DNA from 3 places in the Bradyrhizobium brasilense genome. Region 3 is predicted to be linked to each of the others. Evidence: predicted binding sites of a transcription regulator. Region 3 holds the regulator's gene; each other region holds the start of a gene.

Region 1 (4,196 bases), 1.8 Mb from region 3:
TATGTGCCACGCAATCCGGTCTACGCTAATCCGGCCCGCCGAGCCCCAGAGCGGTTCGTGAGGCTTCACGGGCGTACGATAGGCATCCCGGCGCTTGCTGGTCTGACGGCACCCGCAATCATAGACGTACCTGGCGTGGGCGAGATGATCGTTCCCCAGGACGTGTATACGACGATCTACCCTCTCCTTATTTCGGAAGATCAGGCAGACCAGGAGCGCGCATTCATGCTGCTAAAGGAGCGTTCCAAAAGCGATCCGGACAGTCTCTTGCAACAGTCCACAGTTTCCGCACCTCCAATGAAGGACCCCTGCCCGGACTGCCAGGACGACAAGGTTGAGGTGCTGCACACGTGCCGACCGATCGGAGAGTGCGACACGTCCGAACGGTTGGTGAATAGCTCCAGGAATTCAATATACCTGGTCCCCGAGCGCGGCCTGGATCGACGCGGATTGATCTTCTGAAAATCGAAGCTGAAATAGACCTAGTATCCGATCGACTCGCGCCACTGCCAGTTGTTGTATGTCCATTTCCACCAGTGGGAACCACAAACTGCGCTCCGTCGCGGCTTCGGGTCACAAGCAACGGTAGAGGACCGCACACAGAGAAGTCCGGTCCTCTCGCGACAACCGACGCGCGAAAGACTTACGCATCAGATTCTATCTTCACCAAAACTTCCCCGGCGATGATTTCGGGGTCTCCAAGATTAAGGTCATGCAGGCTTGCTTGAACGAAATCCAGCACTTTATCGTTCGCAGCATTGGCGCTTTCGCGGTCCTCGAATATCATCACGGCGACACCGACGCCATCGCCCCCATCCAATACGTAATAAGATCTGAACCCGTGCGATTCCCTTAGGATCTGACCGATGCCGCTTTTGGCGCGGCGAGCAGCATCCGCAACCGAACGAACCTTGGTGTACTTTCGAATGAAGATGTACATCAGCCACCCATGCGTCTCAGTCCTAACCGGCGCATCAAAGCATATTGGGCCTGTGCTGGACTAGGACCTACTTCCGCGTTGGTGCGTCGATTTAGTATGCCCGCAGCCACGTCCGATCCCCCCAAAACAGCCGCGCCAAAGTGAGGGGCACGGTTCAGACACCAAGGGCGAACAGGCGACATGGGTCGAAGCCCTTGCGCCGGAGTGTCACAGACTTATGTGAGAAGCGGTGAGCACTCGCTCATTGCGACTGCCAATCCAGCAATAATCACAAAAGCCAAGGAGGATCGCATGAAATTCCGTCCGCTTCACGACCGCGTCGTGGTCAAGCGTATCGACGCCGAAGAGAAGACTGCTGGCGGCATCATCATTCCGGACAGTGCCAAGGAAAAGCCCTCGCAGGGCGAAGTCATCGCCGTTGGCCCGGGCGGCCGCGATGAAGCTGGCAAGCTGATCCCCATCGACGTCAAGGTCGGCGACCGTGTCCTGTTCGGCAAGTGGTCGGGCACCGAGGTCAAGATCGACGACCAGGAGCTTCTGATCATGAAGGAGAGCGACATCATGGGCGTTCTCACCGGCGTCGCCGGCTCCAGGAAGGCGGCCTAACTCTGACCGCCGCAAACGCTCATCCCTGCCTCGCAGGTGAGAGACGAATTTCAAATCAAGGAGGAAAATATGTCAGCTAAAGAGGTCAAACTGGGCGTCGATGCCCGCGATCGCATGCTGCGTGGCGTGGACATCCTCGCCAACGCGGTGAAGGTCACCCTCGGTCCGAAGGGCCGCAACGTGGTGCTCGAGAAGTCGTTCGGCGCGCCCCGCATCACCAAGGACGGCGTTGCCGTCGCCAAGGAGATCGAGCTCGAGGACAAGTTCGAGAACATGGGTGCCCAGATGGTGCGGGAGGTGGCGTCGAAGGCGGCGGATGCTGCCGGCGACGGCACCACCACCGCGACCGTGCTGGCTGCGGCGATCGTCCGTGAAGGCGCCAAATCGGTTGCCGCCGGCATGAACCCGATGGACCTGAAGCGCGGTATCGACCTCGCGGTCGAAGCCGTCGTTGCGGACCTCCAGAAGAACTCGAAGAAGGTCACCTCGAACGAGGAGATCGCCCAGGTCGGCACCATTTCGGCCAACGGCGATGCCGAGATTGGCAAGTTCCTCGCCGACGCCATGAAGAAGGTCGGCAACGAGGGTGTGATCACGGTCGAGGAAGCCAAGTCGCTCGAGACCGAGCTCGACGTCGTCGAGGGCATGCAGTTCGACCGCGGCTACATCTCGCCCTACTTCGTCACCAACGCCGACAAGATGCGCGCTGAGATGGACGACGCCTACATCTTGATATACGAAAAGAAGCTCTCCTCGCTGAACGAGCTGCTGCCGCTGCTCGAGGCCGTGGTGCAGACCGGCAAGCCGCTGGTCATCGTCGCCGAAGACGTCGAAGGCGAAGCCCTCGCCACCCTCGTCGTCAACCGTCTGCGTGGCGGCCTGAAGGTCGCGGCCGTCAAGGCTCCGGGCTTCGGCGATCGCCGCAAGGCCATGCTGCAGGACATCGCGATCCTGACCGGCGGCCAGGCCATCTCGGAGGACCTCGGCATCAAGCTCGAGAACGTCACGCTGCAGATGCTCGGCCGCGCCAAGAAGGTGATGATCGACAAGGAGAACACCACGATCGTCAACGGAAGTGGCAAGAAGGCCGACATCGACGCCCGCGTTGCCCAGATCAAGGCGCAGATCGAGGAGACCACCTCGGACTACGACCGTGAGAAGCTGCAGGAGCGTCTTGCCAAGCTCGCAGGCGGTGTCGCGGTGATCCGCGTCGGCGGCGCGACCGAAGTCGAGGTGAAGGAGCGCAAGGATCGCGTGGATGACGCGATGCACGCGACCCGCGCGGCCGTCGAGGAAGGCATCCTGCCGGGCGGCGGCGTCGCCCTGCTCCGAGCCTCCGAACACCTCAAGGGCATCCGCACCAAGAACGACGACCAGAAGACCGGCGTCGAGATCGTGCGCAAGGCGCTGTCGGCTCCGGCCCGCCAGATCGCGATCAACGCCGGTGAAGACGGTTCCGTCATTGTCGGCAAGATCCTGGAGAAGGATCAGTACCCGTTCGGCTTCGACAGTCAGACCGGCGAGTACGTCAATCTCGTCAGCAAGGGCATCATCGATCCGACCAAGGTCGTGCGCACCGCGATCCAGAACGCCGCCTCCGTGGCCGCGCTCCTGATCACCACGGAAGCGATGGTTGCCGAGCTGCCGAAGAAGAACGCCGGCGGCCCCGCGACGCCTCCGGGCGGTGGCATGGGCGGCATGGACTTCTAAAGTCCGCGCTCAAGCGATCCAGGAAATGCAAAACCCCGGCAGCGATGCCCGGGTTTTTGTTTGCGCGCAAACTGCCCCGGCGTAGCGCGGCCAATGCCGATGATGCTTCGCACAACCTCACGCCGATACAGGATCCTTCCGCTGCTCGCAGCACGCACATTATGCACAACTCTCTCCATAAATATACGTTGGCTTGATTTGACAATTTCAAAATATTCACCGCGAGAGTCGCAAACCGAACCGACAGTCGCGCCTTCGCCCGGCAGAGTAGTGTCGGGGCGGGATCGAAGCTCACCCAAAACTCAGAATCGAACACGGAGCGTCAGCGCTGGCGTGACGCATGCAAGCGTTGCGAGGAATGCTTTCGCGCGAGAAGGGGACTGCGCCTTGAGTAAAAGTGAAATGAAAGTCACGGTGAACGGCACGAACATCTTCGGAATGCCGTTGTTGGGTTTCCCGAAGATCGCATTGCCCGGAGTGGTCAGCGATCTAGCTGTGGAGAGCCTTGCTCACGCGCGCACAGCCTCTGAACAGATGACCGAGGCGTTGAGCGAAACATACTCGCGCAACGCGGGCGTCGCGACCGATTGCGGGCTCAAGGTGCTCGAAATCTCTCACGCCAATACCGCCTTCGCGTTCGATTTGTTCGCCCATCTGCTTGGCAGCGGGTCGGCGTCCGAGGTCTTGACCTTGTCCACCGAGCGAGCCCGCAAGGCCTTCGACCAGAACAAGGAATTGTGGGAGCTCGGCCAGAGGCTTGCGACAGACATGCGCGGGCAAGTCAAGAAGCACGTCGACAGGGCTCTCCATCACGCCGCCTGAGGAAGGACGGCAGGCCGGCGGCCACAGGCGGCTTACGGCTCCGCGCCGGCTCTAAACCTTGATATAGTTGAACATGAGGTCGGTTGATCGCTACAATTGTTTTCGCGTCTTCCTTGAC
Region 2 (4,196 bases), 1.3 Mb from region 3:
GCGTACGCCTTGTTATCGGATCACTGATTTTGGGGGGAGCCACCGGAGTACTCAACACTGGAGATTGAACATGACGCAAGGAATTGTCAGGAATACCGCAATTGCGCTCTCGACTTTCGTTTGTGCGACACTGTTCTCCGTCACCTGGTCCGAGCAGGGCGACATTTCGGCTTCGGTCGAAAGCGCCCAGGCGCGTGTGGGCCGACCGCTGACGCCCGTGAGCGTCGCGGGCGTTGCGCGTCGGCAGACCCGGCGCGCCGCGTACGGATACGGCGCGGGGATCGCCGCTACGGCAGCGGTCGCCACGGCTGCCGCTACTGCGCCGGCCTATTCCGGCTGGGGCACAAACGATTGGACCAATTCGTACGCCGCCCAGACGGATCCCTACTTTGGCCAGCCCTACTATCCGGCACGAGCCTACCAAAGGATCAGTCCGTATTACGGATATGCCGGATGGACGGAGTACAAGGCAGCCAATGGTATCGGCTGCGAGCCTGGCACGATGACCAAGATGGCTGACGGCCGCATGTACGTCTGTCAGTGACGTCAGGGCAACGGCATCGCAGAGGGCGGCTCAACGAGCCGCCCTTTTGACTTCGTGGAGAAGCGGACGATCTCGCATGGCGACGGGACACGTCCAGCGTTGATCTACGTCAACATCACCTGACCCTTGCCACGCATATGTTGGACCGCGCCCGAAGCGGCTCGGCACCTTTCGGTTCGCCTGCGATGAGGAGGATCACCATGCATCGGACGAAGATTCTTTCCACCGGGTCGGTGACAGTTACGGGGATCGTGGCCAGCCTCATGCTTGGGGCAGCAGGTGTCGCGCTCACTCCGGCACCGGCCAAGGCCGTGGTTTACTGCACGTATGTCGGTTATCCGCAGGGTTGCGTGGCGCGGGCGGGCGTTGTGCTCAGGCCTCGTCCGGTGGCGCGCGCTGCGGTCCGTCACAATGCGGGCGGCAACCTGAATGGCGGCGTCAATCGGGTTGGCGTGCGGCGATAAGGCCGCGTTTTCGGGTCTCCTTCCCTTCTCCCCTTGTGGGAGAAGGTGGCGCGGATGCAATCCGCGCCGGATGAGGGGTTGTCGCCGCCTACTCAAATCTCGAAAGGGTCACTCGCGAAGAGAGACCCCTCACCCGGATTGCATCTGACGATGCAATCCGACCTCTCCCACAGGGGGAGAGGTGCGCCGACTTTGCGGCGCTATGTCGGCGGATAGCTCGAAGTCCCGCCGTTACGCCCTTGGCGCGCAGCGGACATAGACCATGTTGCCGTAGCGGACCCCGGCGTCCTTGTCGACGAAGCGGGTGATCATGACGCGGCCGTCGAACGAGACGATCTCGCGGTCCTGCTCGCCGGGCGTCGGTCCTGGCGGGCCGATATAGTTCTTGCCGCTCGGGGAACCCTTCAGCCGCAGTTCCTGCGGGGTGGCCTGGTCGGCCAGATGCATGATGACGCCGCCGTTCTGGCCGGCGCCGATCACGTAAGGCTGCTTGCACTGGCCGCGCGCGGCGGCCTCGGTGCGGGCGCGATCGGCGGGATTCTGGAACGAGGCGAGACCCCAGCGGCCGACGATCTCGTCGGCGCGGATGCTCGCGGGCATTTCGGGGGCGACCCCCGGCTCGGCTGGCGCCGGCTCAGGGTTCGACGACAACGACGGCAGGCTCATGCTGCCGCACGCCCCCAAGAGTGTCGTCAGCGCCGAAACAGCCGCGAACCGTGCGACCAATCGCGCGTTGAATGACCTGATCATATGCATCCCCCGACTATGTCCCGGCCGCACCCGTCCTGCAGCCAAGCGTAAAACTTAAGACGGAGCAATGACGTCTGACAAAATTACGTCATCGCTACGATTTGGTTTCTGGTCCACCATCCTATATTGGCCTCACCAAGGCCTTAACCCGTTTGCTTGACAGAAACTGCGCCAAGCCATATTTCCCGGCCCACCATTAGCACTCTCGCACCACGATTGCTAAGAGCGTCGGGCGTCCTGCCCAGCGCCGACCGGGCCGGCATCCAACGCCGGTCCCGATGAACCGGACCTGAAACCGAGCCTCCAAGAGGGAACGTCATGGCTAAATCCACCTTCCGCCCCCTGCACGACCGCGTCGTGGTCAAGCGTATCGATGCCGAGGAGAAATCCAAGGGCGGCATCATCATTCCGGACTCGGCGAAGGAGAAGCCGTCCCAGGGCGAGATCGTCGCCGTCGGCCCGGGTGGCCGCGACGAGGCCGGCAAGCTGATCCCGATCGACCTCAAGGTCGGCGACCGCGTGCTGTTCGGCAAATGGTCGGGCACCGAGGTCAAGCTCGACAACCAGGAACTCCTGATCATGAAGGAGTCCGACATCATGGGCGTGCTGGCGTAATAGGGCCGGCAATTCCAGAACCCGCCGCACCCTCTGCTGTCATGCCCGGGCTTGACCCGGGCATCCATCAATCTTCGCAAGATTTCTCGCAAGGACGATGGATTGCCGGGTCATCTGGCACGAAGACGCACTTCGTGCTTTCGCCCGGCAATGACGAGCGCAGATGCCGGCGCCCGCATCGAAACATTCCAGGAGTTCAAATCAATGGCTGCCAAGGACGTAAAATTCGCCGGAGAGGCCCGCGACCGCATGCTGCGCGGTGTCGACGTGCTCGCCAACGCTGTGAAGGTGACGCTCGGCCCCAAGGGCCGCAACGTCGTCATCGAGAAGAGCTTCGGCGCTCCCCGCATCACCAAGGACGGCGTCACCGTCGCCAAGGAGATCGAGCTCGACGACAAGTTCGAGAACATGGGTGCGCAGATGCTGCGCGAGGTCGCCTCCAAGACCAACGACACTGCCGGTGACGGCACCACCACCGCGACCGTGCTGGCGCAGGCCATCGTCCGCGAGGGCGCCAAGTCGGTCGCCGCCGGCATGAACCCGATGGACCTCAAGCGCGGCATCGACACCGCGGTCGCGGCCGTGATCAAGGACATCGAGAAGCGCGCCAAGCCGGTCGCCTCCTCGTCCGAAGTCGCCCAGGTCGGCACCATCTCGGCCAATGGCGATGCCGCGATCGGCAAGATGATCGCGCAGGCGATGCAGAAGGTCGGCAACGAGGGCGTGATCACCGTCGAGGAGAACAAGTCGCTCGAGACCGAGGTCGATATCGTCGAGGGCATGAAGTTCGACCGCGGCTACCTCAGCCCCTACTTCATCACCAACGCCGAGAAGATGACCGCCGAGCTCGAGGATGCCTACATCCTGCTGCACGAGAAGAAGCTGTCCGGCCTGCAGTCCATGCTGCCGGTGCTGGAAGCCGTGGTGCAGTCGGGCCGTCCGCTCTTGATCCTCGCCGAGGACGTCGAGGGCGAGGCGCTGGCGACCCTGGTCGTCAACCGCCTGCGCGGCGGGCTCAAGGTCGCCGCCGTCAAGGCGCCGGGCTTCGGCGATCGCCGCAAGGCGATGCTGGAGGACATCGCGATCCTGACCGGCGGTCAGCTGATCTCCGACGACCTCGGCATGAAGCTCGAGAGCGTCACGATCAACATGCTCGGCCGCGCCGGCAAGATCGTGATCGACAAGGAGAACACCACGATCGTCAAGGGCGCCGGCAAGAAGAAGGACATCGACGCCCGCGTTGGCCAGATCAAGGCGCAGATCGAGGAGACCACCTCGGACTACGACCGTGAGAAGCTGCAGGAGCGCCTCGCCAAGCTCGCCGGCGGCGTTGCCGTCATCAAGGTCGGCGGTGCGACCGAGGTCGAGGTCAAGGAGAAGAAGGACCGTGTCGAGGACGCGCTGAACGCGACCCGCGCCGCGGTGCAGGAAGGCATCGTGCCAGGCGGCGGCGTCGCGCTGCTGCGCGCCAAGAAGGCGGTCGGCCGGCTCACCAACCCGAATGCCGACGTCCAGGCCGGCATCAACATCGTGCTCAAGGCGCTCGAAGCTCCGGTCCGCCAGATCTCGGAGAACGCCGGTGTCGAGGGCTCGATCGTGGTCGGCAAGATCCTCGAGAACAAGTCGGAGACCTTCGGCTTCGACGCCCAGACCGAGGACTATGTCGACATGGTCGACAAGGGCATCATCGACCCCGCAAAGGTGGTGCGCACCGCCTTGCAGGACGCCTCCTCCGTGGCCGGTCTGCTCGTGACCACCGAAGCCATGGTCGCCGAACTGCCAAAGGACGCGGCGCCGGCAATGCCGGGCGGCGGCGGCATGGG
Region 3 (4,196 bases):
AGCATCTGGCTGGCCGGTTTCGGTCCGAACTCGGCCTCGCCCCCAAATCGCTGGCGCGCATGATGCGGTTTCACCGGGCGAGCCGGCTGGCGCAAAGCGGCGCAGCGCTTGGCTGGGCGGGGATCGCGGCGGAAAGCGGCTATGCCGACCAGGCCCATCTCGCCCGCGAGTTCGTCGAATTCGCAGGCGAACCGCCGACCGCCTGGGCGCGCCGCCAGGCCTTGACCGACCGCCGGCTGGTTCACGCCGGCGACGGGCTGGCGGACTGGTAACAAACCTTCAAGCCGACGCCGCGTTGCCTCGTGCAGGATGGCGCCGTCAGCCAAGGAGGTGAGCGACCATGACGCACGACATCGAACCGCCCCGCATCTACCCGACCCTGCGCTGCAAGGACGCCGAGGCGATGACCAATTGGCTCACGACGGTGCTTGGGTTCACCGAACACGTCGTCTACCGCGATGGCGGCGTCATCCATCACGCCGAGCTCGCCTATGGTTCCTCGATGCTGATGCTGGGCCAGAGCCGCGACGACGCATATGGCAGGCTGGTCGGCGACCTCGACAACCGCCGCACCGACTCGATCTATATCGCGGTCGACGATCCCGACGCGCTGCACGCGAAGGTCAAGGCTGCCGGCGCCAAGATCGAGATGGAACTGCGCGATACCGACTATGGCAGCCGCGACTTCGCCTGCCGCGATCCGGAAGGAAATCTCTGGAGCTTCGGCACCTATTGGCCGAAGGCCCGCGAGAAGCCGCGACCATGAGCCCGCGCAATCCGCGAGCTCGCAAACGGGCAGCCGGGATCGGACGGATCAGGCGGTGATGTCGGCGGTCGGGGCGGCCTTGGCGCCGCCCTTGGAGACGCCGACCAGTGCCGGACGCAGGATGCGCTCGCCGATCATGTAACCGGCCTGCACGACCTGCACCACGGTGCCCGACGGCACCGACGGATCAGGCACCTCGAACATGGCCTGCTGGAAGTTCGGATCGAACTTCTCGCCGATCGGGTCGAACTTCTTGACGCCGTTCTTCTCCAGCGCGTTGAGCAGCGAACGTTCGGTCAGCTCGACGCCTTCGATCAGCGCCTTCAGGCCGGGATCGGCGGCTTCCTTGGTTTCGGACGGCACCGCATCGAGCGCGCGCTGCAGGTTGTCGGCGATATCGAGCACGTCGCGGGCAAAGCCGGTGATGCCGTAGGTCTTGGCGTCGGCGACCTCGCGGCGGGTGCGCTGGCGGAGATTCTCCATCTCGGCCAGCGTGCGCAGCGTCCGGTCGCGCGCCTCGGCGAGTTCCTTGGTCAGCGCCTCCGCCGATCCGGCCTCGGGCTCGTCAGGCATGATGTAGGGCTTCGAGACCACGGGCTCACCCGTCGGCGCCGAATTCTCGGTGTTGTCATTGGCCCGGTTCGGATCGGTCATGGCTTGCCTTCTCGAAAACTCGCGTCGGTTCAAATCTTGGGGATTGCTTGCCGGGATATCGTGCTTTGGGCGGCGAAAATCAAGCGCAACATACCGGTCTCGGGAACTGGGATCTCCGGCTTGGGTGAAGAAAACCCGTCAAATGAAAGCGAAATCGCCCCTCCGGTCAGCCGCCCAGCATCTTGCTGACGATGCGCGCGGCATAGTCGACGGTCGGGATCACTCGCGCATAGTTCAGCCGCGTCGGTCCGATCACGCCGAGGACGCCCACGATCCGCCCCTGGGCGTCGCCGTAGGGCGCGATGATGGTCGAGGAACCCGACAGCGAGAACAGCTTGTTCTCCGAGCCGATGAAGATCCGCACGCCCTCGCCGCGCTCGGCGCGGCCGAGCAGATCGATCACGCCGCGCTTGGTTTCGAGATCGTCGAACAGCGACTTGATGCGCTCCAGGTCGTCGAGCGCATGCAGATCCTCGAGCAGATTGGCGTGACCGCGCACGATCAGCTGGCGGTCCTCGCTCTCGCCGCCGGACCAGCTCGCGATGCCCGCCGCGACCACCTTTTGCGTGAGCTGATCGAGCTCGGCGCGGTTTTGCGTCAGTGCCGTCTCGAGCTCGAGCCGCGCTTCGGCCAGCGTCCGGCCGCGGATCCGCGCATTGAGGAAATTGGTCGCTTCGGTCAGGGCCGAGGATGGAACACCCGGCGGCAGCGCCAGGACGCGGTTTTCGACCTGGCCGTCTTCGCCGACCAACACGACCAGCGCCTTTTCCGGCTCCAGCCGGACGAACTCGATATGCTTCAGCCGTGCATTCGACTTCTGCGTCAGCACCACCGCCGCGGCGCGGGTCAGTCCCGACAGCCGCGTCAAGGCTTCGCCGAGCGCGGCCTCGACGGATTGGGCGCGGCCGACGGCAGCAAGCTGGGTCTGGATCGATTGACGCTCGGCCTCGGTGAGGTCGCCGACCTGCATCAGCGCATCGACGAAGAAGCGCAGCCCGAGTTCGGTCGGCAACCGGCCGGCGGAGGTGTGCGGCGCATAGATCAGGCCGAGCTGCTCAAGATCCGACATCACATTGCGGACCGAGGCCGGCGACAGCGGTAATGCGATCAGGCGCGAAATGTTGCGCGAACCGACCGGCTCGCCGGTCGCGAGATAGCTTTCGACGATTTGACGAAAAATGTCGCGCGAACGCTCGTTGAGCTGGGCGAGCCCGGCATGCGGCGCAATCAGGCCAATCGGATCGTGGTGAGTCACACTCCAGTCCCTCACAATTACTGCATAATTTGTCGATCCGGGAGGCCGATGACAAGCATGCATTCGGTCCCCTCGTACCGGACCATACCGGGGCCGAAAACCCTTGCCGCTGCCCCTTCCCGCTCCTACAAGCACGGCCAGCCAATTTTCTCGGATTTCTGGAGGATTTCATGCGGCCAAGCCGCCGTGCACCCGATGAACTGCGTCCCGTGTCGCTGGAACGCGGCGTCGTCAAATATGCCGAGGGTTCCTGCATGGTGAAGTTCGGCGACACCCATGTGCTGGTGACCGCCACGCTGGAAGAGCGGTTGCCGCCGTGGCTGAAGGGCCAGGGCCGCGGCTGGGTCACCGCCGAATACGGCATGCTGCCGCGTGCCACCCTGGAACGCACCCGCCGCGAGGCCTCGGCCGGCAAGCAGGGCGGCCGGACGGTCGAGATTCAGCGGCTGATCGGCCGCTCGCTGCGCGCGGCCGTCGATCTGGAGGCGCTCGGCGAGCGCCAGATCACGGTCGATTGCGACGTCATCCAGGCCGACGGCGGCACCCGCACCGCCTCAATCACCGGTGCCTGGGTGGCGCTGGCCGACTGCATCAACTGGATGAAGACCCGCAACATGCTGAAGACCAACGTGTTGCGCGACAATGTGGCGGCGATCTCCTGCGGCATCTACCAGGGCACGCCGGTGCTCGATCTCGACTATGCCGAGGATTCCGAAGCCGACACCGACGCCAATTTCGTCATGACCGGCGACGGCCGGATCATCGAGGTGCAGGGCACCGCCGAGAAGACGCCGTTCTCGGAAGGTGAATTCCTGGCGCTGATGGCGCTGGCGCGCAAAGGTGTCGCGCGTCTGGTCGACTTGCAAAAGATCGCGGTGGCGTAGTCAGATTGGCCATGCACCGCCGAATCACCGGAAGGCTCGTCATCGCCACACATAATCCCGGCAAGCTTGCCGAGATGCGGGAACTGCTGGCGCCGCACGGCGTGGAGGTGGTGTCGGCCGGCGAGCTCGACCTCGCCGAGCCCGAGGAGACCGGCGACAATTTTCGCGCCAACGCGGCGATCAAGGCGATCGCGGCCGCGAAGGCGACCGGACTGCCTGCGTTCGCCGACGATTCCGGCCTCGTGGTCGACGCGCTCGACGGCGCGCCCGGGATCTACTCGGCGCGCTGGGCCGGCGAGGGCAAGGACTTCATGGCGGCGATGACGCGGATCGAGCGGCTGCTGCAGGAGCGCGGCGCCACAACGCCGGACCGGCGCAAGGCCCACTTCGTGTCGGCGTTGTGCGTGGCCTGGCCCGACGATCATCTCGAGGAGGTCGAGGCGCGCGCCGATGGAACCCTGGTCTGGCCGCCGCGCGGCACCGCCGGCTTCGGCTACGATCCGGCCTTCCTGCCCGACGGCTACACACGGACCTTCGGCGAGATGACCAGCATCGAGAAGCACGGCCTGCCGCCGCTGGGACTCGGCCTGTCGCATCGCGCCCGCGCCTTCGTGAAGCTCGCGGAGATCTGCCTTGA

The links. Region 3 encodes HrcA, which represses chaperone genes, less so after heat shock. Its sites were predicted from a motif close to GTTAGCACTCNCNNNNNGNGAGTGCTAAC; they were not measured.
Region 1: QA635_RS34085 (co-chaperone GroES) is a predicted target of HrcA. The motif match lies at 1,170-1,198, and genes of this name have one in related genera.
Region 2: QA635_RS36155 (co-chaperone GroES) is a predicted target of HrcA. The motif match lies at 1,954-1,982, and genes of this name have one in related genera.

What each region holds. Positions count from the first base shown of each region.
Region 1 covers NZ_CP121669.1:7,363,898-7,368,093, forward strand. The annotation lists gene QA635_RS34080 (hypothetical protein) at 644-940, opposite strand; gene QA635_RS34085 (co-chaperone GroES) at 1,232-1,546, shown strand; gene groL (chaperonin GroEL) at 1,616-3,256, shown strand; gene QA635_RS34095 (phasin family protein) at 3,659-4,078, shown strand.
Region 2 covers NZ_CP121669.1:7,831,798-7,835,993, forward strand. The annotation lists gene QA635_RS36140 (hypothetical protein) at 71-544, shown strand; gene QA635_RS36145 (hypothetical protein) at 745-1,008, shown strand; gene QA635_RS36150 (hypothetical protein) at 1,240-1,758, opposite strand; gene QA635_RS36155 (co-chaperone GroES) at 2,077-2,373, shown strand; gene groL (chaperonin GroEL) at 2,578-4,196, shown strand, end outside.
Region 3 covers NZ_CP121669.1:191,591-195,786, forward strand. The annotation lists gene QA635_RS00875 (AraC family transcriptional regulator) at 1-272, shown strand, start outside; gene QA635_RS00880 (VOC family protein) at 341-766, shown strand; gene grpE (nucleotide exchange factor GrpE) at 815-1,420, opposite strand; gene hrcA (heat-inducible transcriptional repressor HrcA) at 1,587-2,675, opposite strand; gene rph (ribonuclease PH) at 2,846-3,559, shown strand; gene rdgB (RdgB/HAM1 family non-canonical purine NTP pyrophosphatase) at 3,571-4,196, shown strand, end outside; gene hemW (radical SAM family heme chaperone HemW) at 4,193-4,196, shown strand, end outside.